Regions from separate parts of the Actinosynnema sp. CA-299493 genome, predicted to be linked through region 3. Evidence: riboswitches for the same ligand, from Rfam matches in the RefSeq annotation. Region 3 holds a riboswitch; each other region holds the start of a gene.
What was found. Region 3 has a riboswitch for S-adenosylmethionine ahead of ACQPYE_RS03575 (methionine ABC transporter ATP-binding protein). Riboswitches for the same ligand answer to the same signal wherever they lie in the genome.
Positions count from the first base shown of each region.

Region 1: linked by a shared signal. The riboswitch ahead of thrC (threonine synthase) and the one ahead of ACQPYE_RS03575 (methionine ABC transporter ATP-binding protein) in region 3 are both predicted to bind S-adenosylmethionine.
Region 2: linked by a shared signal. The riboswitch ahead of ACQPYE_RS32900 (aminotransferase class V-fold PLP-dependent enzyme) and the one ahead of ACQPYE_RS03575 (methionine ABC transporter ATP-binding protein) in region 3 are both predicted to bind S-adenosylmethionine.

Region 1 covers NZ_CP191993.1:1,515,171-1,522,892, reverse strand. Annotated here, with positions in the region: gene ACQPYE_RS07265 (glycoside hydrolase family 3 N-terminal domain-containing protein) at 1-694, shown strand, start outside; gene rpsT (30S ribosomal protein S20) at 823-1,083, shown strand; gene holA (DNA polymerase III subunit delta) at 1,428-2,411, opposite strand; SAM riboswitch class I at 2,508-2,623, shown strand; gene thrC (threonine synthase) at 2,635-3,897, shown strand; gene ACQPYE_RS07245 (DNA internalization-related competence protein ComEC/Rec2) at 4,058-6,859, opposite strand; gene ACQPYE_RS07240 (ComEA family DNA-binding protein) at 7,533-7,722, opposite strand, start outside.
Region 2 covers NZ_CP191993.1:7,774,238-7,781,959, reverse strand. Annotated here, with positions in the region: gene ACQPYE_RS32925 (SRPBCC family protein) at 1-368, opposite strand, end outside; gene ACQPYE_RS32920 (TetR/AcrR family transcriptional regulator) at 429-977, shown strand; gene ACQPYE_RS32915 (DUF167 domain-containing protein) at 970-1,251, shown strand; gene ACQPYE_RS32910 (M28 family metallopeptidase) at 1,248-2,195, opposite strand; gene ACQPYE_RS32905 (potassium/proton antiporter) at 2,405-3,886, shown strand; SAM riboswitch class IV at 3,982-4,096, shown strand; gene ACQPYE_RS32900 (aminotransferase class V-fold PLP-dependent enzyme) at 4,135-5,466, shown strand; gene lspA (signal peptidase II) at 5,490-6,074, shown strand; gene ACQPYE_RS32890 (RluA family pseudouridine synthase) at 6,071-7,006, shown strand; gene ACQPYE_RS32885 (multidrug effflux MFS transporter) at 7,116-7,722, shown strand, end outside.
Region 3 covers NZ_CP191993.1:712,441-720,162, reverse strand. Annotated here, with positions in the region: gene ACQPYE_RS03600 (ABC-F family ATP-binding cassette domain-containing protein) at 1-1,770, opposite strand; gene ACQPYE_RS03595 (PASTA domain-containing protein) at 1,890-2,282, shown strand; gene ACQPYE_RS03590 (4-(cytidine 5'-diphospho)-2-C-methyl-D-erythritol kinase) at 2,284-3,249, opposite strand; gene ACQPYE_RS03585 (MetQ/NlpA family ABC transporter substrate-binding protein) at 3,578-4,384, opposite strand; gene ACQPYE_RS03580 (methionine ABC transporter permease) at 4,413-5,096, opposite strand; gene ACQPYE_RS03575 (methionine ABC transporter ATP-binding protein) at 5,093-6,103, opposite strand; SAM riboswitch class I at 6,306-6,398, opposite strand; gene rsmA (16S rRNA (adenine(1518)-N(6)/adenine(1519)-N(6))-dimethyltransferase RsmA) at 6,485-7,363, opposite strand; gene ACQPYE_RS03565 (resuscitation-promoting factor) at 7,458-7,722, opposite strand, start outside.

The sequences.
Region 1 (7,722 bases), 800 kb from region 3:
CACCGAGGAACCCGCGCTGACCGCGGCGCAGCAGGGCCTGGTGGACGCGGTGCGGGCGACCGGCAAGCCGGTGGTGGTCGTGCTGCTGACCGGCCGTCCGCAGGTGCTCGGCACGGTGGCGGACGCGCCGGCGCTGGTCGCGGGCTGGCTGCCCGGCTCCGAGGGCGGCGGCGCGATCGCCGACGTGCTGTTCGGCGCGGTGAACCCGAGCGGCAAGCTGCCGGTGTCGTGGCCGAAGACGGTCGGCGACCAGCCGTTCTCCTACGACCAGGTGCGTGGCGCGAACACCTCGCCCAGCTCGGCCTACGACCCGGCGTTCGCGTTCGGGCACGGCCTGTCCTACACGACGTTCACCACGTCCGCGCCCGTGCTGAGGTCGGCGGAGGTGCGGCGGGACGACCAGGTGAAGGTGACGGTGACCGTCGCCAACACCGGTGCGCGTGACGGCGCGCTCGTCGTGCCGGTGTACGTGCACCAGCCCGTGAGCAAGGTGCTCACGCCGCCGCAGCGCCTGGTCGGCTTCACGCGGGTGGCGTTGAAGGCGGGCGAGCAGCGGGCGGTCGAGGTGACGTTCGACGTGCAGCGGCTCGCGGTGACGGCGGGCGACATGGACGGCTCGGGCAAGCCCGAGGTCGCCAGGGGCGACTACGAGGTCGTGGTCGGCGACGGGAGGGCTCGATTCACGGTGCGGTGAGCTGCCCTGATAACCTTCTCGGTCGTACCCGCGCGGCATTCCGCTGTGGAGGAAACCCGTCCCCTCGTGGGGCGGAGCCGGTGACAAGCGCGGTGCGACTCCGAGACCGAGGAAAAGGTGGCTTTCGCGTGGCGAACATCAAGTCCCAGATGAAGCGGATCAAGACGAACGAGAAGGCGCGCCTGCGCAACAAGGCCGTCAAGTCGTCCCTCAAGACCGCCATCCGCAAGTTCCGTGAGGCCGCCGAGGCCGGTGACAAGGAGAAGGCCGTCGCGCTGGCGCAGGACGCGTCCCGCAAGCTCGACAAGGCCGTCTCCAAGGGAGTGATCCACTCCAACCAGGCCGCCAACAAGAAGTCGGCGCTGGCGCGGCGCGCCAACCAGATCTGATCTGGTCTTCACGCTGACAGTGCCGCCCACCCCGCGCCGGGGTGGGCGGCACTTCACGTCTCCACTCCTCCGCAACCGGCGGGGTCCTGCGGCCAGCGCCCAGCAGCGGCACGCTCCACAGCCGACAGCCTCACAGCCGGCACCCAGCAGTGAGCGGCCCGGCCGCCCGCCCAGCACCCCGGCCCCAAGCCGTCAGTGCCCAGCAGCCTCACTCAGCACCCCGGCCCCAGCGGCCAGCACCTCGGCACCCCGCACCCCGGCGACCCGGCGGTGTCAGTGACCCGGCAGCCTCGGCCGGTCAACCGGCGATCGGTGCGATCGGTGGCGGTCCGGCAGCCTCGCGCTCAGCGGCGGCCTTGGGCGGCGACGATCTTCAGCACCGCGCGTTCCAGGGCGTAGCCCGAGTCGGCGGCGACGCCCTTGACGTCGGCGTTCAGGTCCGCGACCACCGTCATCGCCGCCGCGAGCCCCCGCTCCTCCCAGCCACGCGACTGACCCTGGGCCTTCTTCACCTTCCACGGCGGCATGCCCAGCTCGCCCGCCAGCTTGAACGGGTCACCCCGGCCCACCGCGGACACCCGCGCGACCGTGCGCACCGCGTCGGCCAGCGCGTCGGCGACCAGCACGTGCGGCACACCGAGCTGGATCGCCCACCGCAACGCCTCCAGCGCACCGGCCCGGTCGCCCATCACGGCTTTCTCCGCGACCGCGAACCCGGTCACCTCGGCCCGGCCGCGGTGGTAGCGGCGAACCGCCTCGGCGTCGACCTTGCCGCCCGTGTCGGCGACGAGCTGCGAGGCCGCCGCCGCCAACTCGCGCAGGTCCGACCCCACCGCCTCGATCAGCACCGCCACGGCCTCCGGGTCGGCCTTGCCGCCACCGGCCGCGCGGATCTCGTTGCGCACGAACGCTTCGCGGTCCGCCGCCTTGGTGATCTTGGGGCACTCGGTCACGCGGGCGCCGGCCTTGCGCAGCGCCGCGGGCAGCTCCTTGGCCGCCTTGCTGCGCCCGCCGCCACTGTGGACGACCACCACCGTCACCCCGTCCGCCGGGGCCTTGGCGTAGCCGAGAACCGCGTCGGCGATCTCCTTGCCGCACTCCTGCGCGGCCTCCAGCGCGACCACCCGGCCCTCGGCGAACAGCGACGGGCTCACCAGTTCCGCCAGCTCAGGCGGGGTGAGATCGGTCACGCGGACGCGGGTCAGGTCGGCCTGCGAATCGATTTTCCGTGCCGCCGCCAACGCACCGCGCACCGCGCGCTCGACCAGCAACTCCTCCTCGCCGATGATCAGGTGCACGGCGTCGGGCATGTCAGCGGGCGCACTCACGGCGCGATCCTCCCACGGGCGGCAGACGTCCGGATGGTGGACGTCGCTGGCTGAGGGTCGGGATCGTGACGTAGGTTGAGAGGCACAACTGAATACCGCTCATCCAGAGGGGCAGAGGGATCGGCCCGTAGAAGCCCCGGCAACCCGTCGCACAGCGTCCGCTGGCGATCACGGTGCCAATTCCGACCCGCGGTGCGCGGGAAAGATGAGGAGATACCTCGCGATGACTGCTGTCAGTGTGCCCTCGGCCACCACCTCCTTCGACCTCGGTCCTGCCCGTGCGCTGTCGTGTCGTGAATGCGGCCACCAGACGCCGCTCGCCGCCGAGTACGCCTGTCTCGAGTGTTTTGGGCCGCTGGAAGTGGCCTACGACTTCGGTCGGATCCGTCGCGAGGACATCGAGGCGGGCCCCCGGTCGATCTGGCGCTACCGCGGCCTGCTCCCCGTGCCGACCACCGTCGAGTCGCACCCCAACACCAATCCCGGCGGCACCCGCCTGGTCGAGGCCGACCGCCTCGCCAAGGCCCTCGGCGTCCGCAAGGTGTGGGTGAAGGACGACACCGGCAACCCGACCCACTCGTTCAAGGACCGCGTGGTCGGTGTCGCCCTCGCCGCCGCCCGCGAGCTCGGCTTCAAGGTCCTGGCCTGCCCCTCCACCGGCAACCTGGCCAACGCCGTCGCCGCCGCCGCCGCCCGCGCGGGCTGGCAGTCGGTGGTCCTGGTGCCGTCCACGCTGGAGCGGGCGAAGATCCTCATGACCGCCGTCTACGGCGGCAACCTGATCACCGTCGACGGCAACTACGACGACGTGAACCGGCTGGCACAGGAACTGGCCGCCGAGCACGAGGACTGGGCGTTCGTCAACGTCAACGTCCGCCCCTACTACGCCGAGGGCTCCAAGACGCTCGGGTACGAGGTCGCCGAACAGCTCGGCTGGCGGCTGCCCGACCAGATCGTGGTGCCCATCGCGTCCGGCTCGCAGCTGACCAAGGTCGACAAGGCCTTCCGCGAGCTGGGCGAGCTCGACCTGGTCGAGCAGACCCCGTACCGCGTGTTCGGCGCGCAGGCCACCGGCTGCTCCCCCGTCGCGGCCGCCTTCAAGGCGGGCCACGACGTGGTCACCCCGGTCCGCCCGGACACCATCGCCAAGTCGCTGGCGATCGGCGCCCCCGCCGACGGCCCCTACGTGCTGGACGCCGTCCGCCGCACCAACGGCGCGATCGAGGACGTCACCGACGAAGAGGTCGTCGAGGGCATCCGCCTCCTGGCCCGGACCGAGGGCATCTTCGCCGAGACCGCCGGCGGCGTCACCGTCGCGACCGCGAAGAAGCTCATCGAGACCGGTCAGCTGGACCCGGACGGCGAGACGGTGCTCCTGATCACCGGCGACGGCCTCAAGACCCTGGACGCCCTCGGCGACCGCGTCGGCCCCCGCGCCAACGTCCCGCCGTCGGCCGAGGCCGTCATGAAGGCCCTCCAGGACTGACCCCGCACCGCCCGTTCCCGCCTGAGGCCACGGTTCCCGTGGTTCTCGGCCTCAGGCGGGAACGGCCCCGGTCAGCCCGCCGGCGGCCGGATCGGCGGTGATCGGCCGAGTGCCGGCCACCTCGGTCGCGTCGCGGCTGTCACCTCGGCTGCCGCTCGTCTCATCGGTGCCTCCCGTCTGCCGTTGTGGTCACAGGGCGATCCGGGAGGAGCGCAGCCACCCCGTCCGGGGGAAGGCGGTCAGCTCCGGCAGGACGTGCGGGCCGACCGGTTCGGTGACCACGCGCCAGGCGGTGAGCATCTGCGGCCAGGGTCGTGTCGCCTTCTCCTGGTTGTAGCGCTCGGCGTGCCACTCCTCCGGCGGTATGGCGAGGTCCGCGTCGAACAGGCCGTCGGCGATCAGCCGGTAGGCGGTGTCCGGCGAGTAGACCTGCGCCAGGCGGATCACGCCGGTGGCCGTCGCCCTGGCGACGATGCCCCGCTCGCCGCTGGGCAGCTCCTCGCAGACGTAGTAGGTGAACGCGGGCCGGAGTTCGTCGCTCGGCCAGGGTTGGGCGGTGTAGCCGGGCTGCCACAACGCCCACGCCACGGCCCGGTTGCCGCCTTTCGGCGACCAGCCGGAGTGCAATCGGATCCAGACGTCGTTCTTCATGGTTCTCCCCTTGCCCGTTGTCGTGATGGCCGCCGCTCCCGCGGGCGACCCGCGGCCCGTCCGGGCCTGCCAGGACGGCGGTGTCACCGTCCCGGTCCGTGCGCAGCACCAACGCGCCTCGGCTCGTCAACGCGTCGACCAGCACCCTGCTGGGGTGGCCGTAGCGGTTGTCCGCGCCGACGCTCACCAACGCGATCCGCGGCCGGACCGCCGCGAGGAACGCCGGTGACGAGTACCGCGACCCGTGGTGCGGCACCTTGAGCACGTCGGCCCGCAGGTCCACGTGCCCGCCGAGCAGGTCCGCCTGCCCGGCCAGCTCGATGTCGCCGGTCAACAACACCCGCCCGGCCGCGGTGGAGGCCCGCAGCACCAACGACGCGTCGTTGACCGCCGTGTTCGTGTCCGTCCCGCTCGCCGGGTCCGCCCGCGGTCCCAGCACGTCGAGCTCCAGTCCCGGCCAGCTCAGCCGCTGCCCGGCGGTCAACTCGACCACGCGGACCCCGGCCGTCCGCGCCCGATCCCTCACCTCCTCCCAGGCCCACTCCGGCTCCCGCGACGGCCCCACCGCCACCGCGCCCACACCCCGTTCGGCCAACACCGCCGCCAACCCGCCGACGTGGTCGGCGTGCAGGTGGCTGAGCACCACCAACGGGATCCGCCGCACCCCCAGCCGGCGCAGGCACGACAGCACCGGCACCGGGTCCGGCCCCGCGTCCACCAACACCGCCCGGTCGCGCTCGGCGGTGGCGAGGACCACCGCGTCGCCCTGTCCCACGTCACAGGCCACGACCGACCAGCCGGGCACCGGCCAACCGGGCGAGACCACGTTCAGCGGCACGACCACCACCACCGCGCCGACGACGGCCGCCACGACCAGCGTCCGCACCCGGCGCAGCCTCGTGACCACGTAGCCGAGCACCAGCACCCCGGCCAGCAGCACCCCGCCGACCCAGCCACTGGGCCACGCGACCGCCGCGCCGGGCACGGCCGCCGCGTGCCTGCCGACCGTGATCAGCCAACTCACCGCCGGACCGGCCACCTCGACGACCAACCGGGCCGCCGGCTCGTGCGCCGACGCCAGCACGGTGGCCAGCACACCGAGCACCGTGGCCGGGGCCACGACCGGAGCGACCAGCAGGTTCGCCACCACCGCGACCAGGCTCACCTGGCCGGAGATCCCGGCGACCAGCGGCGCGGTGGCCAGGTTCGCCGCCACCGGCACCGCCAACGCCTCGGCGAAGCCCACCGGGACGCCGCGCTCCTTCATCGCCGCGGCCCACCTCGGCGCGAGCAGGACCAGCGCCGCCGTCGCCACCACCGACAGGCCGAACCCCGGCTCGGTGGCCAACTCCGGGTCGTAGAGCACCAGGACCACCACCGCCGCCGCGAGCGCCGGCAACGCCGACCGCTCCCGACCCAGCACCAGCGCGAGCAACGCCACCGCACCCATCACGGCGGCCCGCAGCACACTCGGCTCCGGCCCGGCCAGCACCACGAACCCGACCAGCGCCGCCATCGCACCCACCGCGCAACCACGCGGACCGACCCGCAGCAACCTCAGCAGCAACAGGACCGCGCCACAGAGGATCGCCAGGTTCGCGCCGCTGACGGCGAGGACGTGGGCGAGACCCGCCGTGCGGAACTCCTCCACCACCCTGGGTGGGAGGCGGGAGGTGTCGCCGACGACGAGCGCGGGCAGCAACCCGGCCGGTTCGGGGTCGAGCGAGGTGCTCGCGTCCCGCAGTCCGGCACGCAGGTCCTCGGCGACCCGCTGCCACACCGGCGCTTCGGTCACGTCCCCCGGAGGTCCCCGAACCCGCAGCACCGCGACCGTCAGCTCACCTCCGCGAGGAGGGGCGAGGGTGCCGCGCGCGGTGACTCGTTGACCCGGAAGGAGATCCCGCCACCGCGCCGCCGGCGCCAGCACGACGATCCGACCACCGTCGTCAAGCGATCCACGCACCAACACCAGGTCGACCCCACCCGCACGCGAGCCGAACCCACTGGTGCGCAAGCCGTGCGGCCGGTTGTCGAGTTCGAAGTGGACGGTGGCGGGAGTGCCCCGCTCCGCCTCGACCCGCAACGGGTGGTGAGCCGCTCCGTGAGCCTGCGCGCCGATCCAACACGCCGCCAACGGACCCGCGACAGCCACCGCCACCGCTGCCGGGCGCCACCGGCGCAAGGCCGGGCCACCGATCACGCCGGCGACCAGACCGACCGCGAGTGCGGCCCACCACGCCCACAACAGCCCGGCCAAGGCCGTCGCCCACACCGCCAGCGCGGCAGGAACCAGATACGCACGAGGACTCACGACCTCACCCTCAAGGTAGACACGGAGAACGACAGCGAACAGGCCAATAGCCCGCACCGCTTACTACGCCATGAACGAGCCGCCCGGATGACAGCGAATTGGACCGATAACGACTGCGATCGGCCGAACGCCCACGCCGCTCGCTACGCCGATCAGCACCGTGGCAGGACCGCTTGTGCGGGAGGATTAGATGAGCCGGGACCATTGCGCTCCCGAAACTCACGATTGAGCCATCGGGATGGCGGCGGTCGAAGCTTGGGTCGAGTGCCGCTTATGTCGAGGCTGAGTCTTGGGGGTGGCAATCGACGGGAGTTCAGGTGCGTTGGATCCGGCTCTTCTGGGCCAAGGGCCAGTCAGTGCGGACTACGGCGGTTGAGTCGGCGATGGGTGCGGTTGGTCAGATCTGCGGCAGGTGATCGTTGACCTCCGTCTCGGGGTGGGGCTGGGGAGGTGAAGTGAGGGCGGCGCGTCTGGTCCGGGGCAGGTGGAGGGTTGGTGTGGACGGGGGTGGGTGCGCGGTTCACGAGCTCACCCAGCGGAACCTCGACAGGGTGGTCAGGCGGGATTTGGCGGTGCGGATGGCACGGCGGAGGCGCGTCAGGAGGGCGGAGGGTTGGCGGCGTTGGAGATGACGGCAGGATCGGGTGGGAGGCATGGTGGTCTCCGAGTGGCGTCAGAGGCGGACGAGGTCGCGGAGTTTGGACAGTTTCGCGTCGCCGATGCCCTCGATCTCGCCCAGTTGGTCGAGGGACGTGAACGGGCCGCGTTTCTGCCTTCGGTCGACGATCCGCTGTGCTGTCACCGGACCGACACCGGGCAGGGTGTCCAGTTGGTCCTTGGTCGCGGTGTTCAGGTTCAGCGGC
Region 2 (7,722 bases), 2.3 Mb from region 3:
GCGCGGGCCGCGTCGTCGAACAGGTCTTCGATCAGGGCGTCGTGCAACCACCGCACGGCCAGCGGCCAGCCCAGCCGCATCAGGCCGTGCGGCCGACCGGTGAGAGTGTGCCGCACCCCGCCCGGAACCGCTTCCAGGACGTGCGTGCCGGTGATGCCGATGCGGGGGTCGAAGGTGAACTCGGCCCGCACACCGGGCACGTGGGCGGTGCAGCGGTAGCGCACGAACGCGTGCCCGCCGTCCGCGCCGACGCCGAGCGGCCGGTCCAGCACCAGCGGCGGCCAGCGGTCGGACGGCCACAGCTCCACGATCCGGTCGACCAGGCCCGCGCTGTCGGGGAACAACCGGGTGTGCACGTTCTCGATCATCACGACACCACCTCCGTACGGGACCGTATGGTCCGTTACCGTACGGTAGCGTATGGATTCATGGCACGGCGGACGCGCGACGACTGGACCCGGGTGGCCCTGCGGGCGCTGGTGGAGGGCGGTGTCGCGGCCGTCGCGGTGGAACCGCTCGCGGCGCGCATCGGTGCGACCAAGGGCAGCGCCTACTGGCACTTCCCCAACCGGGAAGCCCTGCTCAAGGCCACCCTGGAACGCTGGGAGCGCGAGCACACCGAGGCCGTGATCGAGCTGGTCGAGTCGGTGTCGGAGCCGGTGGAGCGGCTGCGGCTGCTGTTCGCCACGGTGCTGGAGGACGTCGAGCACAGCGCGGTGGAGCTGGCCATGCTCGCGGCCAAGGACGACCCGGCGGTGGGGCCGGTGCTCGCCCGCGTCACCGAGCGCCGCGTCGGCTACCTGGAGGAGCTGTTCGCCGGCCTGGGCTTCGCCGCCGACGTCGCGCGCCGGCGGGCCGTGCTCGCCTACTCGGTCTACCTGGGGCAGGCGCAGTTGCTGGCGGCCGACCCGGAGCTGGTCGCGCAGCGGCGGGCGTTGCTGGAGGAGACGCTGACCGTGGTGCTGTGCCGTGGCTGACGCGTTCCGGTTCGGCATCAGGGTCAAACCGGCCGCGAGGCGCGAGGCCGTCGGCGGCCGGTGGGGTGACGGCGCGCTGGTCGTCGCGGTCGCCGCGCCCGCCGTGGAGGGCAAGGCGAACGAGGCCGTCCGCAAGGCGCTGGCCAAGGCGTTCGGCGTGCGCAAGCAGGACGTCGAGGTGGTCGCGGGCGAGCGCGGCCGGGACAAGGTCGTGCGGGTGGACCCCGCCCCGGCCGACGCCGCCGAAGTGCTGGCGCGGCTGCTGGACGGCTAGGCCGCCAGCGTCCACAGGGTGTGCGCGATGGCGTCGGTGTTGCGGTCGAGCGCGGTCGCGTTCACGTTCGACGAGGTGTCGCACGAGCGGTGGTAGCAGCGGTCGTACGCCACTCCCGCCGAGCCGCCCCACTTCTGGGCCTGCGCGGAGGTCTTGATGCCCTCGGCGCCGGTGAACGTGCCGCCGACCGGGATGCCGGCCCGCGCGAACGCCGCGTGGTCGGACCGCCCGCCCACGCTGGTCAGCTCGGTGGCCACGCCGATCGAGCCGAAGTAGCCCTGGAGCGTCTGCTGGAGCAGCAGGGAACCCGACGGCTGGCCGGACGCGCTGTAGACGAAGTAGCCCGGGTTCGGCGAGCCGATCATGTCGAAGTTGAGGTACGCGTCGATCCGCGAGCGGTCCGTCGTGGACAGCGAGTTCACGTAGTAGGTCGAGCCGACCAGGCCCAGCTCCTCCGCGCCCCACCAGGCGAAGCGCAGGTGCTTGGTCGGCTGGAAGCCGCTGGACCGCACCGCCAGCGCGACTTCCAGCAGCCCGGCCGAGCCGGTGCCGTTGTCGTTGATGCCGGGCCCCGCCGACACGCTGTCGAGGTGCCCGCCGAGCATGACCACGTTGTTCACGTCGCCGCCGGGCCAGTCGGCGATCAGGTTGTAGCCGGTGGCGCCGCTGCTGGTGAACGACTGGACCCTGGTCGTGAACCCGGCGGCGTCCAGCTTGGACTTCACCCAGTTCACCGAGGCCAGGTAGCCGGGACGGCCGTGCGCCCGGTTGCCGCCGTTCGAGGTGGCGATGCTCTGGAGCTGGGCCAGGTCCGCCTGGACGGCGGAGACCGGGATGTTCGGCCCGGCCAGGGCGGTCGGCGGCGCGGCGGTGGCCGAGCCGAGGCCTGAGCCGAGGAGCGCGCCGGTGGTGACCAGCGCGATGGAGATCGTTCGCAACTTCACGGTGTCTCCCGCAGGGGATGGGTGTCTCTCGGAGGGAACGGGGGAGCTGACCGGGGCGGCGGACCCTGTTGTCAACATGCACGGTTTCGCATGGTTCGCGCTAGCGACGTTCGGCTGGTGACGCTGCGTGCGGTGCCGGATTCGTCCATTTCGGTATCACCGGGGAGAATGACCCCGTCGGGTGACGGATGCGATGGCGTGGAGGTCGAGTGGGCGATGTGACGGGCTACCTGGGCATCGTCGCCGCGGTCCTGCTGCTCTCGGTCATCGCGGTCAGGGTGTCGATCCGGCTCGGTCTGCCGTCCCTCCTGCTCTACCTCGGCATCGGCGTGCTGCTGGGCGAGGCCGTGGTGGGCATCCAGTTCGAGGACGCCGACCTGACCCGCTCGCTCGGCACGGTCGCCCTCGTGCTGATCCTCACCGAGGGTGGTCTGACCACCCGGTGGAGCGCGGTGAAGCCGGCGCTCGGCCTCGGCATCGCGCTGTCGACGGTCTCCGTCGGCGTGAGCATCGCGGTCACCGGGTTCGCGCTGCACTTCCTGCTGGACATGGACTGGCGCACGGCGCTGCTGTGGGGCGCGGTGCTGTCCTCCACCGACGCCGCGGCCGTGTTCAGCGTGTTGCGCGGGGTGGGCGTGGGCAAGCGGCTCATCGGCTCGTTGGAGCTGGAGTCCGGCATCAACGACGCGCCGGTCTACATCGCCGTCGTGCTGCTCGCCGCTCCGGACCCGATCTCGTGGACCGCGCCGCTGCTGATGGGCTACGAGCTGATCGCGGGCGCGGTGATCGGTGTCGTGCTCGGCTGGCTCGGCGGCGTCGGCCTGCGCGGCGCCGCACTGCCCGCCACCGGCCTGTACCCGCTGGCCACGGTCGCGGTGTGCCTGCTCGCCTACACCGTCGGCGACCTCGCGCACGCGTCCGGCTTCCTGGCCGTCTACATCGCCGCCCTCGTGCTCGGCAACGCCCGCCTGCCGCACCGGGCGGACACCCTCTCGTTCGCCGAGGGCCTGGGCTGGATCGCGCAGATCGGCCTGTTCGTGCTGCTCGGCCTGTACGCGTCGCCGGGACGGCTGCTCGACGCGCTGGTGCCCGCGCTGGTGGCGGGCGCGGTGCTGGTGCTGCTCGCCCGGCCGCTGTCGGTGCTGTTCGCGGCGCTGCCGTTCCGGGTGCCGTGGCGGGAGCAGGTGTTCATCTCGTGGTCCGGGCTGCGCGGCGCCGTGCCGATCGTGTTCGCCCTGATCCCGCTGATCCAGGGCGTCCAGGGGGCGCAGCAGCTCGTCGACGCGGTGTTCGTGCTGGTCGTCGTGCTGACCTTGGTGCAGGGCACGTCCCTGCCGTGGCTGGCCAAGTGGTTGGGGCTGGTCAAGTCCGGCGAGGCGCACGAGGTGCAGGTCGACTCGTCGGCGCTGGACGACCTCGGCGCGGAGCTGCTCCAGGTGCGCATCCAAACCGGCTCCAAGCTGCACGGCGTGTACCTGTCGGAGCTGCGGCTGCCGCCGGGCTCGTCGGTGAGCCTCGTGGTGCGCGACGACAACGGGTTCACGCCGCAGCCGACGACCCGGTTGCAGGTGCACGACCAGTTGCTGGTGGTGTGCACCGAGGCCATGCGCACGGCGACCGAGGACCGCATCCGGGCCGTCGACCGGGCGGGCCGGTTCGCGCGCTGGAAGGGCGACGTCGGCCGGCCGTGACGCTCCCCGGTCGAGGCGCCGGCCCGTGCGTGGCGCTCCCAGGATGTGAACGCCACTCGACGGCGGCGCGCGCGACGGGCTAACGTCGAGGCGAAGGTCATGAGTGCCAGCGCTAAGCCCAGGCTTGCTGGCCGGCAACCCTCCTACCGCGGTGGGGTGCCCCTGGTGAGGACCTGGCCTGGCGCGCAGGGCGCCCGGCAAGCGCGGGCCCCTCTCCGACGGGTGCCCCGGGACCCCCGGAGGGCGTCATGACGATCGCAGTTCCCGTCACCACCACCACCACCACCACCGCTGCTCTGCCCCGCGTCGTCGGCGCGTCGCTGCGCGTGCCGCTGGTCACCGGTGAGCGCGTGGAGTACGCCAACCTCGACCACGCGGCCAGCGCGCCCTGTCTGGAGCAGGTCCGCGACGCGGTGGACGAGGTGCTGCCCTGGTACGCCAGCGTGCACCGGGGCGCGGGCTTCGCCTCGCAGGTCAGCACCAAGGTCTACGAGCAGGCCCGCTCGTCGGTCCGGCGGTTCCTCAACGCCCGCGACAGCGACGCCGTGGTGTTCGCCCGCAACACGACCGACGCGCTGAACCTGCTGGCCAGGAGCCTGCCGAGGCACACCTCCGTGATCCTGTTCGACACCGAGCACCACGCCGCGCTGCTGCCGTGGCGCGGCCCGAACGTGCGCCGGCTGCGCACGCCCGCCTCACCCGACCAGGCCGTGCTGGAGCTGGACCGGGCGCTGCGCGAGGCGCCGGTCGGCCCCCGGCTGGTCGTGGTGACCGGCGCGTCCAACGTGACCGGCGAGATCTGGCCGGTGGCCGAGCTGTCCCGGGTGGCCCGCCGGCACGGCGCCCGGATCGCCCTGGACGCCGCCCAGCTCGCGCCGCACCGGCCGGTGGACGTGCGCGCCCTGGACGTGGACTACACCGTGCTGTCGGGGCACAAGATCTACGCGCCGTTCGGCGCGGGTGTGCTGGTCGGCCGGTCGGACTGGTTGCAGGCCGCCGAGCCGTACCTGGTCGGCGGCGGTGCGACGGCCCGCGTCACCGACCACGGCGACCGGCTGGGCGTGGCCTGGTCGGCGGTGCCCGAGCGGCACGAGGCGGGCACGCCGAACGTGGTGGGCGTGCACGCGCTGGCCGTGGCGTGCGACGTGCTGGGCAGGCACTGGGAGCAGACCACCGCGCACGAGCGCGTGCTGCTGGCGAGGCTGCGGGAAGGTCTGGCGACCGTTCCCGGCGCGCACGAGCTGACGCTGTTCGGCTCGGACCGGGACCGCGTGGGTGTGGTGAGCTTCACCGTCGGCGGTCAGGACGCCGGCTACCTGGCCGCCGCGCTGTCCGCCGAGCACGGCATCGGCGTGCGTGACGGCGCGTTCTGCGCCCACGTGGCCGTGCACCGACTCACCCACGGCGAACGCGCGCTGCGCGCGTCGATCGGGCTGGGCACCACCGAGGAGCACGTGGACCGGTTCGTGGCCGCGTTGCGGGCGCTCGTGGTCGAGGGCTCGCGGTGGGAGTACGAGCTCCGCGACGGCCGCTGGACGCCGTTGGACGACCAGCGCGCGCTCCCGCCGTTCCTGCGCTGACTCCGATGCTGGACAATGGCCCGGTGAGCACCGATCCCAACACCGAGCCGGACACGCCGGACGAGCCGGACGCACCGCTGCCGAAGCGACGGGTCCTGCTGCTGGCCGTCATCGCGCCGCTGGTGTTGGCGCTCGACCTGGTCAGCAAGATCATCGCGGTGGAGAACCTGGAGGGGCGCGACCCCGTCGAGCTGCTCGGCGGCCTGCTGTACCTGCCGCTGATCCGCAACACCGGCGCCGCGTTCGGCCTGGCCGAGGGCTGGACGGTGATCCTCGCCCTGATCGCGGCCGGTGTGGTCGTGTTCATCCTGTGGATCGCCCGCCGGCTGCGGTCGGTCGGCTGGGCCATCGGCCTCGGCCTCGTCCTCGGCGGCGCGATGGGCAACCTGACCGACCGGATCTTCCGCGCCCCCGGCCCGCTGCGCGGCGGCGTGGTCGACTTCATCTCGGTGCTCGACCCGTGGGGCAACTTCTTCCCCGTGTTCAACCTCGCGGACTCCGCCATCTGCGTGGGCGGTGGCGTGATCGTGCTGATGGCGTTGCTCCAGCGCGACTACGACGGCACCCGCGTGGAGAAGAAGTCCACTGAGAAGAAGGCTGGCGCATGAGCGGCGACTACCGAACCCTTCCCGTGCCCGAGGGCTTGGACGGGATGAGGGTCGACGCAGGTCTGGCCAAGCTCCTCGGCCTGTCTCGCACCGTGGTGGTCGCGTTGACCGAATCGGGTGACGTCGTGCTCGACGGGCAGCCCGCCGGCAAGTCGGACCGCCTGGTCGCGGGCTCCGTGCTGGAGGTCACCCTCCCCGAGCCCGAACGCCCGGTGCAGGTGCAGGCCGTGCCCGTGGAGGGCCTGATCGTCCTGCACGAGGACGACGACGTGATCGTGGTCGACAAGCCGGTCGGCGTGGCCGTGCACCCCAGCCCCGGCTGGACCGGTCCGACCGTCGTCGGCGGCCTGGCCGCGGCGGGCATCCGGATCGCCACGTCGGGCGCGGCCGAGCGGCAGGGCGTCGTGCACCGGCTGGACGTCGGCACGACCGGCGTCATGGTCGTGGCCAAGAGCGAGCACGCCTACTCGGCGTTGAAGCACGCGTTCAAGGAGCGCACGGTCGACAAGCTCTACCACGCGCTCGTGCAGGGCCACCCGGACCCGATCAAGGGCACCATCGACGCGCCGATCGACCGGCACCCCAAGCACGACTACAAGTTCGCCGTGATGGCCAACGGCAAGCCGAGCATCACGCACTACGAGGTGGTGGAGGCGTTCCGCGCCGCGTCGCTGCTCGACGTGCACCTGGAGACCGGCCGCACGCACCAGATCCGGGTGCACTTCTCCGCGTTGCGGCACCCATGCGTCGGTGACATCACCTACGGCGCGGACCCGGTGCTGGCCAAGCGCCTCGGCGTCACGCGGCAGTGGCTGCACGCCCGCACGCTCGGCTTCCACCACCCGGCCGACGGCCAGTGGGTGTCGTTCACCAGCGAGTACCCCGAAGACCTCACGGCCGCGCTGGAACTACTGCGCGCAGAGGGTTACTGAGCCGTCCGGGGCGAAACACTTGCGCCTGGCGCGTGACGTGGGACATATCGCTTTCCTCCGATCGTTCGGCTTGCGAAGCTTTTGCCAGACGAGCCTGTGAGGGGTTGCGATGGACAACAGGTCCCGACTGGTGGCGCTGCTGGGCACCCTGTGCCTGCTCGGACCGCTCTCGATCGACACGTACCTGCCCGCGTTCCCGAGCATCGCCGCGGAGTTCGGCTCGACCGAGTCGCAGATCCAGCTGTCGCTGACCACGTTCATCCTCGGCCTGTCGGTCGGGCAGCTGCTGGTGGGTCCGCTGTCCGACTCGTGGGGCAGGCGGCGTCCGCTGCTGTTCGGGATCGGCAGCTACGTCGTGATCTCGCTGTTCTGCGCGGTGGCGCCCAGCGCGTTCGCGCTCTCCGGCCTGCGGCTGTTGCAGGGGCTCGGCGTGGCGGCCGGGTTCGTGGTGGCGATGGCGGTGGCGCGCGACCGGTTCGAGGGTCTCGCGATGGCGCGGTTCATGTCGCTGATGATGCTGGTCAACAGCCTGGGGCCGGTGGTGGCTCCGGTGCTCGGCGGTCAGCTGCTGCGGTTCACCAGCTGGCGCGGCACGTTCATCGCGCTCGCGTTGATCGGGTTGGCCCTGCTGATCGCCCTGGCCGTCGGGCTGCCGGAGACGTTGCCGCAGAACAAGCGGCGGCCGGCGAACCTGCTGCTCACGATCAAGGTGTTCG
Region 3 (7,722 bases):
TCAGGCTTCGGCGGATTCGGCGGCGGACAGCCACTGGGTCTCGACGTCCTCGGCCTCGGCCATCACGGCCTTCAGCTCGGCGTCCAGGGCCAGCAGTCGTTCCGGGTCGGTGGCCGCCTCGGCGAGTGCCGCGTGCAGCTTGGCTTCCTTCTTCTGCAACGTCTCCAGGCGCCGTTCCAGGCGGGACAGCTCCTTGCGCGCCGCGCGCTGGTCCGCCGCCGAAGACAGCCCGGACGTCGGCTTCGCGCTCGGCACGGCGGCGACCTCCCTCTGCTTGTCCCGCCGCCGCAGGTACTCCTCGATCCCGCCCGGCAGGTCCGTCAGCCCACCGTCGCCGAACAGCGCCACCACCTTGTCGCACACCCGTTCCACCAGGTAGCGGTCGTGCGAGATCACCACCAGCGTGCCCGGCCACGAGTCGAGCAGGTCCTCGAGCTGTTGCAGCGTGTCGATGTCCAGGTCGTTGGTCGGCTCGTCCAGCAGCAGCACGTTCGGCTCGGCCATCAGCAGCCGGCACAGTTGCAACCGCCGCCGCTCGCCGCCGGACAGGTCGCCGACCGGCGTCCACTGCTTCTGCGACGAGAACCCGAACCGCTCGGCCAGCTGCGACGCCGACATCTCCTGCTTGCCCAGCACCACCCGCCGCGCGATCTCCTCGACGGCCTCCAGCACCCGCATCGACCCGTCCAGGTCGTGCAGCTCCTGGCTGAGGTGCGCGAGCTTCACCGTCTGCCCCTGCACGCGCCGGCCGGTCTCCAGCTCCCGCTCACCGGCCAGCGCCCGCAGCAACGTCGTCTTGCCCGACCCGTTCACGCCGACGATCCCGACCCGGTCACCGGGCCCGATCCGCCACGTCAGGTCGCGCACCAGCACCCGGTCGGGCACGGTCAGCGTCGCGTCCTCCAGCTCCAGCACCGTGCGCCCGAGCCGGCGCTTGGCGAACGCCAGCAGCTCCACCGAGTCGCGCGGCGGCGGCACGTCGGAGATCAGCGCCTCGGCGGCGTCGATGCGGTAGCGGGGCTTGGACGTGCGGGCGGGCGCGCCACGCCGCAGCCACGCCAGCTCCTTGCGGGCCAGGTTGCGGCGCTTCTCCTCCAGCGTGTCGGCGAGCCGACCGCGTTCGGCGCGGGCGAAGATCCAGTCCGCGTAGCCGCCCTCGTACTGCTCGACGCGACCGCCGACGACCTCCCACGTGCGGCTGCACACCGTGTCCAGGAACCACCGGTCGTGTGTCACCACGACGAGTGCCGTGCGACGGGCCAGCAGGTGCTCCGCCAGCCACCGCACGCCCTCGACGTCGAGGTGGTTGGTCGGCTCGTCCAGCACGACCAGGTCCAGGTCCTGCACGAGGGCCGCCGCCAGCGCCACCCGTCGCCGCTCGCCGCCGGACATCGTGGCGACCGGCGAGTCCAGCCCGAACCCGGTGATGCCGATCCCGTCGAGGATCGACCGCACCCGCGCGTCGGAGGCCCACTCGTGCTCGGAGTCGAACCCGAGCGGGTCGATCACGGCGTTGCGCACCGTCGACCCCTCGGCCAGCTCGGTGCGCTGCGTGACCACGGCCATGCGCAGACCGCGGTTCTGGCTGACGCGCCCCTCGTCCGGCGCGGCGAGCCCGGCCAGCACCTCCAGCAGCGTCGTCTTGCCGCCGCCGTTGAGCCCGACGACCCCGATCCGGTCGCCTTCGCCGACGCCGAGGGACACGCCGTCGAGCAGCGGACGCACGCCGAACGACTTGGAGACGTTCTCCAAGTTGACCAAGTTGGCCATGTACCAGCACCTTCATCGAGAACGGGGGTGACAACGCAGTACGCCAGCCTAGCTATCGCGCCGGTAACGACGTCCCGGCCGGGTTCGACGTACCGGCTACCACCGAGGCAGGGAGTCCGATGTCACAGCTCAGACGGGTCGTCGGCGCGTTAGCCGTCCTGTTGGCCGCCGGATGCGGCGCCACGACCACTCCACCCGCGGGCACGACCACCACGACCGCGGTGATCGTTCCTACGGTGACCGCTCCTGCGGTGACGGAGCCACCTCCGACCGTGACGCGGCCCGCGAAGACGTGCACGGTGCCGGACGTGGTCGGCATGGTCCACCAAGCCGCCCAGGACACCATGCAGGCCGCCGGCCTGTACCGGCTGCGCGAGGAGGACGCGACCGGGCAGGGGCGCCTGCTGGTGGTCGACCGCAACTGGACCACCACCGCGCAGAGCGTCCCGGCCGGTCAGGTGGTCGACTGCGACACCGAGGTCACCCTGGCGGCGAAGAAGACGGGCGAGTAGGTCACGCGTGCACCTCGGGCGGGATCGGCCGGGGTGCTTCCTCGGTGCCGATGACGCGGGCGCCGTGCACCGGTCCTTGCGCCACGCGCACCGTCCGGCAGACGCCCGCGCCCGCCAGTTCGGCCGCCACGCGCACCGCCGAGTCGCCGTCCGTGCAGAGGAACGCGCAGGTCGGGCCGGATCCGGACACCATGCCGGCCAACGCGCCCGCGTTCACGCCCGCGCGCAGCGTGCGGCGCAGGTTGGGGCGCAGCGACACGGCGGCGGCCTGCAGGTCGTTGCCGAGGAGCAGGGCGAGCTGGCGCGGGTCGCCGGAGGACAGGCCTTCGAGCACGGCTTCCGCCTCGCCGACGCGGGGCGGGTCGCCGTCGGCGCGCAGCCGGTCCAGCTCGTCGAACACCTCGGGCGTGGCCAGGCCGCGCCGGTCGAACGCCAGCACCCAGTGGAACGTGTGGCGGGACAGCACGGGCACGATCCGGTCGCCGCGGTCGGTGCCGAGGGCCGTGCCGCCGTAGATGGCGAACGGGACGTCCGCGCCGATCTTGCCCGCGACGCCGGCCAGCTCGTCCCGGCTGATCTCCAGCCGCCACAGCGAGGCCAGGCCGACGAGCGTCGCCGCCGCGTCCGCGCTGCCGCCCGCCATGCCACCGGCGACGGGGATGGACTTGCGGATGACGATGCGGACCTTCGGGTCGTCCGGGTCGCGGCCGACGTGCTGGGCCAGCGCCCGCACCGCCCGCCACGCCAGGTTGGACGCGCCGGTGGGCACCGAGTCGGCGCCCTCGCCGTGCACCTCGACGCCGGGGTCCTCGGCGATGGCGACGGTCACCTCGTCGGTCAGCGACAAGGCCTGGAAGATCGTCACCAGGTCGTGGTAGCCGTCCGCGCGGGAGTCGCCTACGGCCAGGTGCAGGTTGACCTTGGCCGGGACGCGGACGATGACCGGGGGTGGGACGACAGCGAGCACGCCATGAAGCCTACGGGCGTTTCCGGGTCGCCCGCTCCCACCGACCGCTGACCTGCGGCGAAAGACACTTCCGGCCCGCTCTTCTCGCAGTTGTCCACAGCCCGACCCCACCCTGACCCGCTTTGTCGGACCTCTGGGGCAGGATCAAAGCAGGGGTCCCCTTGGCGGGGACCCCTGCGAAGCATTCGCCCTTCGGGCAGCGCACCGGGCCGGACACCCGGCCGGACGACGGCTCAGGCCGGCTGATCAGCCGACCCACGGCGCCTGAGCGTTGAACTCAGGTGTCCTGAACGTAGGACACGGTCGTTCTGAACGTAGGACTCGCGGGTCAGACGGCGAGGACGGAGCCCGAGAAGGTCTCCTTGATGTAGTCCTTGACCTCCTGGGACTGGAGCAGGGCCAGCAGGTCCTTGATCCGCGGGTCGTCCTTCAGCTCGGACCGGGTGACCAGGCCGTTCGCGTTCGGGTTGCCCTCGGCCTTCTCCAGCGCCAACGCGTCGGACGCGGGCTTCAGGCCGGCGTCGATGGCGTAGTTGCCGTTCACCACGGACGCGTCCGTGTCGTCCAGGGACCGGGGCAGCTGCGCGGCCTCCAGCTCGACGAACTCCAGCCCGCGCGGGTTCTCCGCGATGTCCCGGATGGTCGCCGTCTTCTCCGTACCCGGCGTGACCTTGATCAGCCCGTTGTCCTGCAGCAGCTTCAGGCCGCGCGCCTCGTTCGTCGCGTCGTTCGCCACGGCCACCCGGGCGCCGGACGGCAGGTCGGCCAGCGACTTGTGCTTCTTCGAGTACACGCCGAGCGGCTCGATGTGCACCGGCCCGATCCACTCCAGCGACGCGCCGCTCTCCGCCTTGAACGTGTCCAGGTACGGCACGGTCTGGAAGTAGTTCGCGTCCAGCGACCCGTCCACCAGCGCCGTGTTCGGCTGCACGTAGTCGGTGAACTCGACGATCTCGACCTTGAGCCCCTTGGCCGCGGCCAGGTTGTCCGCGACGTACTGGAGGACCTGGGCGTGCGGCACCGGGCTCACACCCACCTTGAGCGGCGCGGCCGGGTCGGACGCGGCGCCGGTGTCGCCACTACCGCAGCCCACCGCGGTCAGCAGCACGGCCAGCAGGGCAGCACGAATACGCATTTCATTCCTTAGGTGAGGAGAAAGACGATCAGACGGACGCGGTGCGGCGGCGGTCGACGCCGCGGGCCACGCGGTTGGTGGTGAACTGGATCGTGGTGGCGATGACCGCCAGCACGACGACCGTGCTCCACAGGTAGCGGTCGTTGAACCGCTGGTAGCCCATGCGCACGGCGAGGTCGCCGAGCCCTCCGCCGCCGACCACCCCGGCCATCGCCGAGTAGCCCAGCAGCGCGATCGCGGTCACGCCGATGGCGTTGACCAGGGCGGGCAACGACTCGCGGAGCAGCACGCTGCGCACGATCCGCAGCGTGGACGAACCGGTGGTGACGGCGGCCTCGACCACCGACACGTGCACCTCGGCCAGCACGTTCTGGACCAGCCTGCCGACGAACGGGATCGCGCCCACGGCGAGCGGCACGATGGCCGCCGTCGGCCCGATGGTGCTGCCCAGCAGCAGCCTCGTCAGCGAGGTCAGCACCACCAGCAGGACCAGGAACGGCATGGAACGGCCGAGGTCGACGACGAACCCGAGCACCTTGTGCAACACCGGCCGGGGCTTCAGCCCACCGGGAGCGGTGAGCTGGAGCCAGATGCCGACGGGCGCTCCGAGCAGCACCGCGATCAGGGTGGAGACGACCACCATGTACAACGTCTCGCCGGTGGCGACCAGCAGGTCGTCGAACACGATGGACCAGGGTGTTGCGGACCTCACGCAGCTACTCCCTGAGGACCCGAGAGGGTCCGGCGCACCGAGCCGCCCGCTTCCGAGATCCACTCCAGCGCCGAGTCGGCGCGCTCGCCCTTCAGCCCGACGCGGAACCGCGCCACGGGGGTCTCGCCCAGCCTGGTCAGGCCGCCGCCGAGCAGGTTCAGCTCCACGCCGAACCGGCTGGTGGCCTCCGGCAGCAGCGCGCCCACGGCGGCGAAGCCGATCAGCACCACGTCCGCGACCCGGTCGAACGAGCCTTCCAGGGCCGGGTTCTGGTCGACGGCCGGCAACAGCGACGCGGCGGTGCGGCTCGCGGCGTCCGACACCAGGTCGAGCACCTTGCCGTGCTCCACCACGCGGCCGTCCTCCAGCACCGCGACGTCGTCGCAGATCTTCCGGACCACGCCCATGTCGTGCGTGACCACGAGCACCGTCACGCCGAGCTCGGCGCGCGCCCGGTCGAGCACGGCGAGCACGGAGCCGGTGGTGTCGGGGTCGAGCGCGGAGGTCGGCTCGTCGGCCAGCAGCACGGACGGCGACGCGGCGAGCGCCCGCGCGACCGCGATCCGCTGGCGCTGCCCGCCGGAGAGCTGGTCGGGGTACGAGCCGGCCTTGTCGGTCAGGCCGACGAGGTCGAGGAGTTCGGCGACGCGGGTGCGGCGCTGGGGCCCGGCCACGCCCGCGGCTTCCAGCGGCAGCGCGACGTTGCCCGCGGCGGTGCGCTGGCGCAGCAGGGAATCCCCTTGCGGCACAACGCCGATCTGCCGGCGGGCGGCGCGCAGCGCGGTGCCGTCGAGCGAGACGAGGTCGGTGCCGTCGACGCGGATCGCGCCGCTGTCGGGGCGCTCCAGGAGCGCGACGCACCGGGCCAGGGTGGACTTGCCCGCCCCGCTGGGGCCGACGACGCCGAGCACGGTGCCCGCGGCGACGTCCAGGTTCACGCCGTCCAGCGCGCGAACCTGCCCGGTACTCCCGGGGAAGGTCTTGGTGAGGTTCTCGACAGTGATCACGTTTTCGCTCCACGACGGCATGCGGCAGCACACGCTCATGGCGTGCGTGACCGACGGCTCAGCTCGGAAAGGTGTCCTGGGTGAAGGACTCGGGGATTCGAGGTGCCTGCGGCTGGTCAGCGGCTGCGACAGGCCGACGAGGTCCGGCGGCCGTGGTCGACGACCCGCCGGCGGGTGAGCGTTCGCATCCTGGGCACGTGATCCTCCATCGTTCCTGGCGGAAGCACCTGCCCCCGTGGAGGGGTGGTTGCTGCGGCGTCGTAGAGCCAGGTCTCTCGGCCGCTCGGGATGGCACCACGAGTAGACCTGACCAGGACCGGCTGACGCAAGCCCGAAACAGGATCGTCCGGCAAATCACACTTTCGGCCGAAAGATCAACGACTACCGAGTGGAGGCGACCTCGGCTATCCGGATGAAGTCACCGACGGCCAGTTGTTCGCCGCGCACCGCCGGGTCCACGCCGGCCGCGACGAGCAGCCGCTGGGCCTCGGCGGCCGAGCCGGCCCAGCCGGACAGCGCGCCGCGCAGCATCTTGCGGCGTTGCGCGAAAGCCGCGTCCACCAAGGCGAACAGCCGTTTGGGATCCACAGTGGACAGCGTCTCGTGGCGGTCGAACGCGACCAGCGCCGAGTCGACGTTGGGCACGGGCCAGAACACCGAACGGGGCACGGGGCCGGCCCGGCGGGCGTCGGCGTACCAGGCGAGCTTCACGCTGGGCACGCCGTAGACCTTGCTGCCGGGGCCGGCGGCCATCCGGTCGGCCACCTCGGACTGCACCATCACCAGGCCCGTGCGCAACGACGGCAGCACGGCCAGCAGGTGCAGCACCACGGGCACGGCCACGTTGTACGGCAGGTTCGCCACCAGGGCGGTCGGGGCGACCGGGAGCTGGTCGGGGGTGACGCGCATCGCGTCGGCGTGCACGACGGACAGCCGCTCGGCCAGCTGAGGCGCCCGCTCCGCCACGGTGACCGGCAGGCGGTCGGCCAGCACGCCGTCGATCTCCACGGCCACCAGCGCGCGGCAGGAGGGCAGCAACGCCAACGTCAGCGAGCCCAGCCCGGGGCCGACCTCCAGCACCACGTCGTCCGGGCGCAGGTCGGCCGCCGACACGATGCGCCGCACCGTGTTCGGGTCGTGCACGAAGTTCTGCCCGAGCTTCTTCGTGGGCCGGATGTCCAGCTCGGCGGCCAGCCGGCGGACGTCGGCCGGGCCCAGGAGGTGGCTCCCGCGCCCGGCCGTCGTCGAATCCTCAGTCACCGGACCCATTCTCCACACCACCGCTCCCGGACCACCACGCGAGGTCGCGTCGACTTCCAGGCGACCTCGCCGCGACGCCGGAGGCGGCGCCGTGTTACGAGAGTCCGAGCTTCGACTGGCAGTGGGGCCACGCCGAGTAGCCGCCGCGCGCGTCGCGGAGCTTGGTGGCGATGGCGATCTGCTGCTCGCGGGTCGCCTGGTGCGGGTACGCGGCGTACTGGGAGCCGCCGTAGGCGTCCCAGGTGCTCTTGTTGAACTGCAGGCCGCCGTAGTAGCCGTTGCCGGTGTTGATGGCCCAGTTGCCGGTGGCCTCGCACTGCGCCAGCTGGTCCCAGACCGCGCCGTCGGGCGGGAGCTTG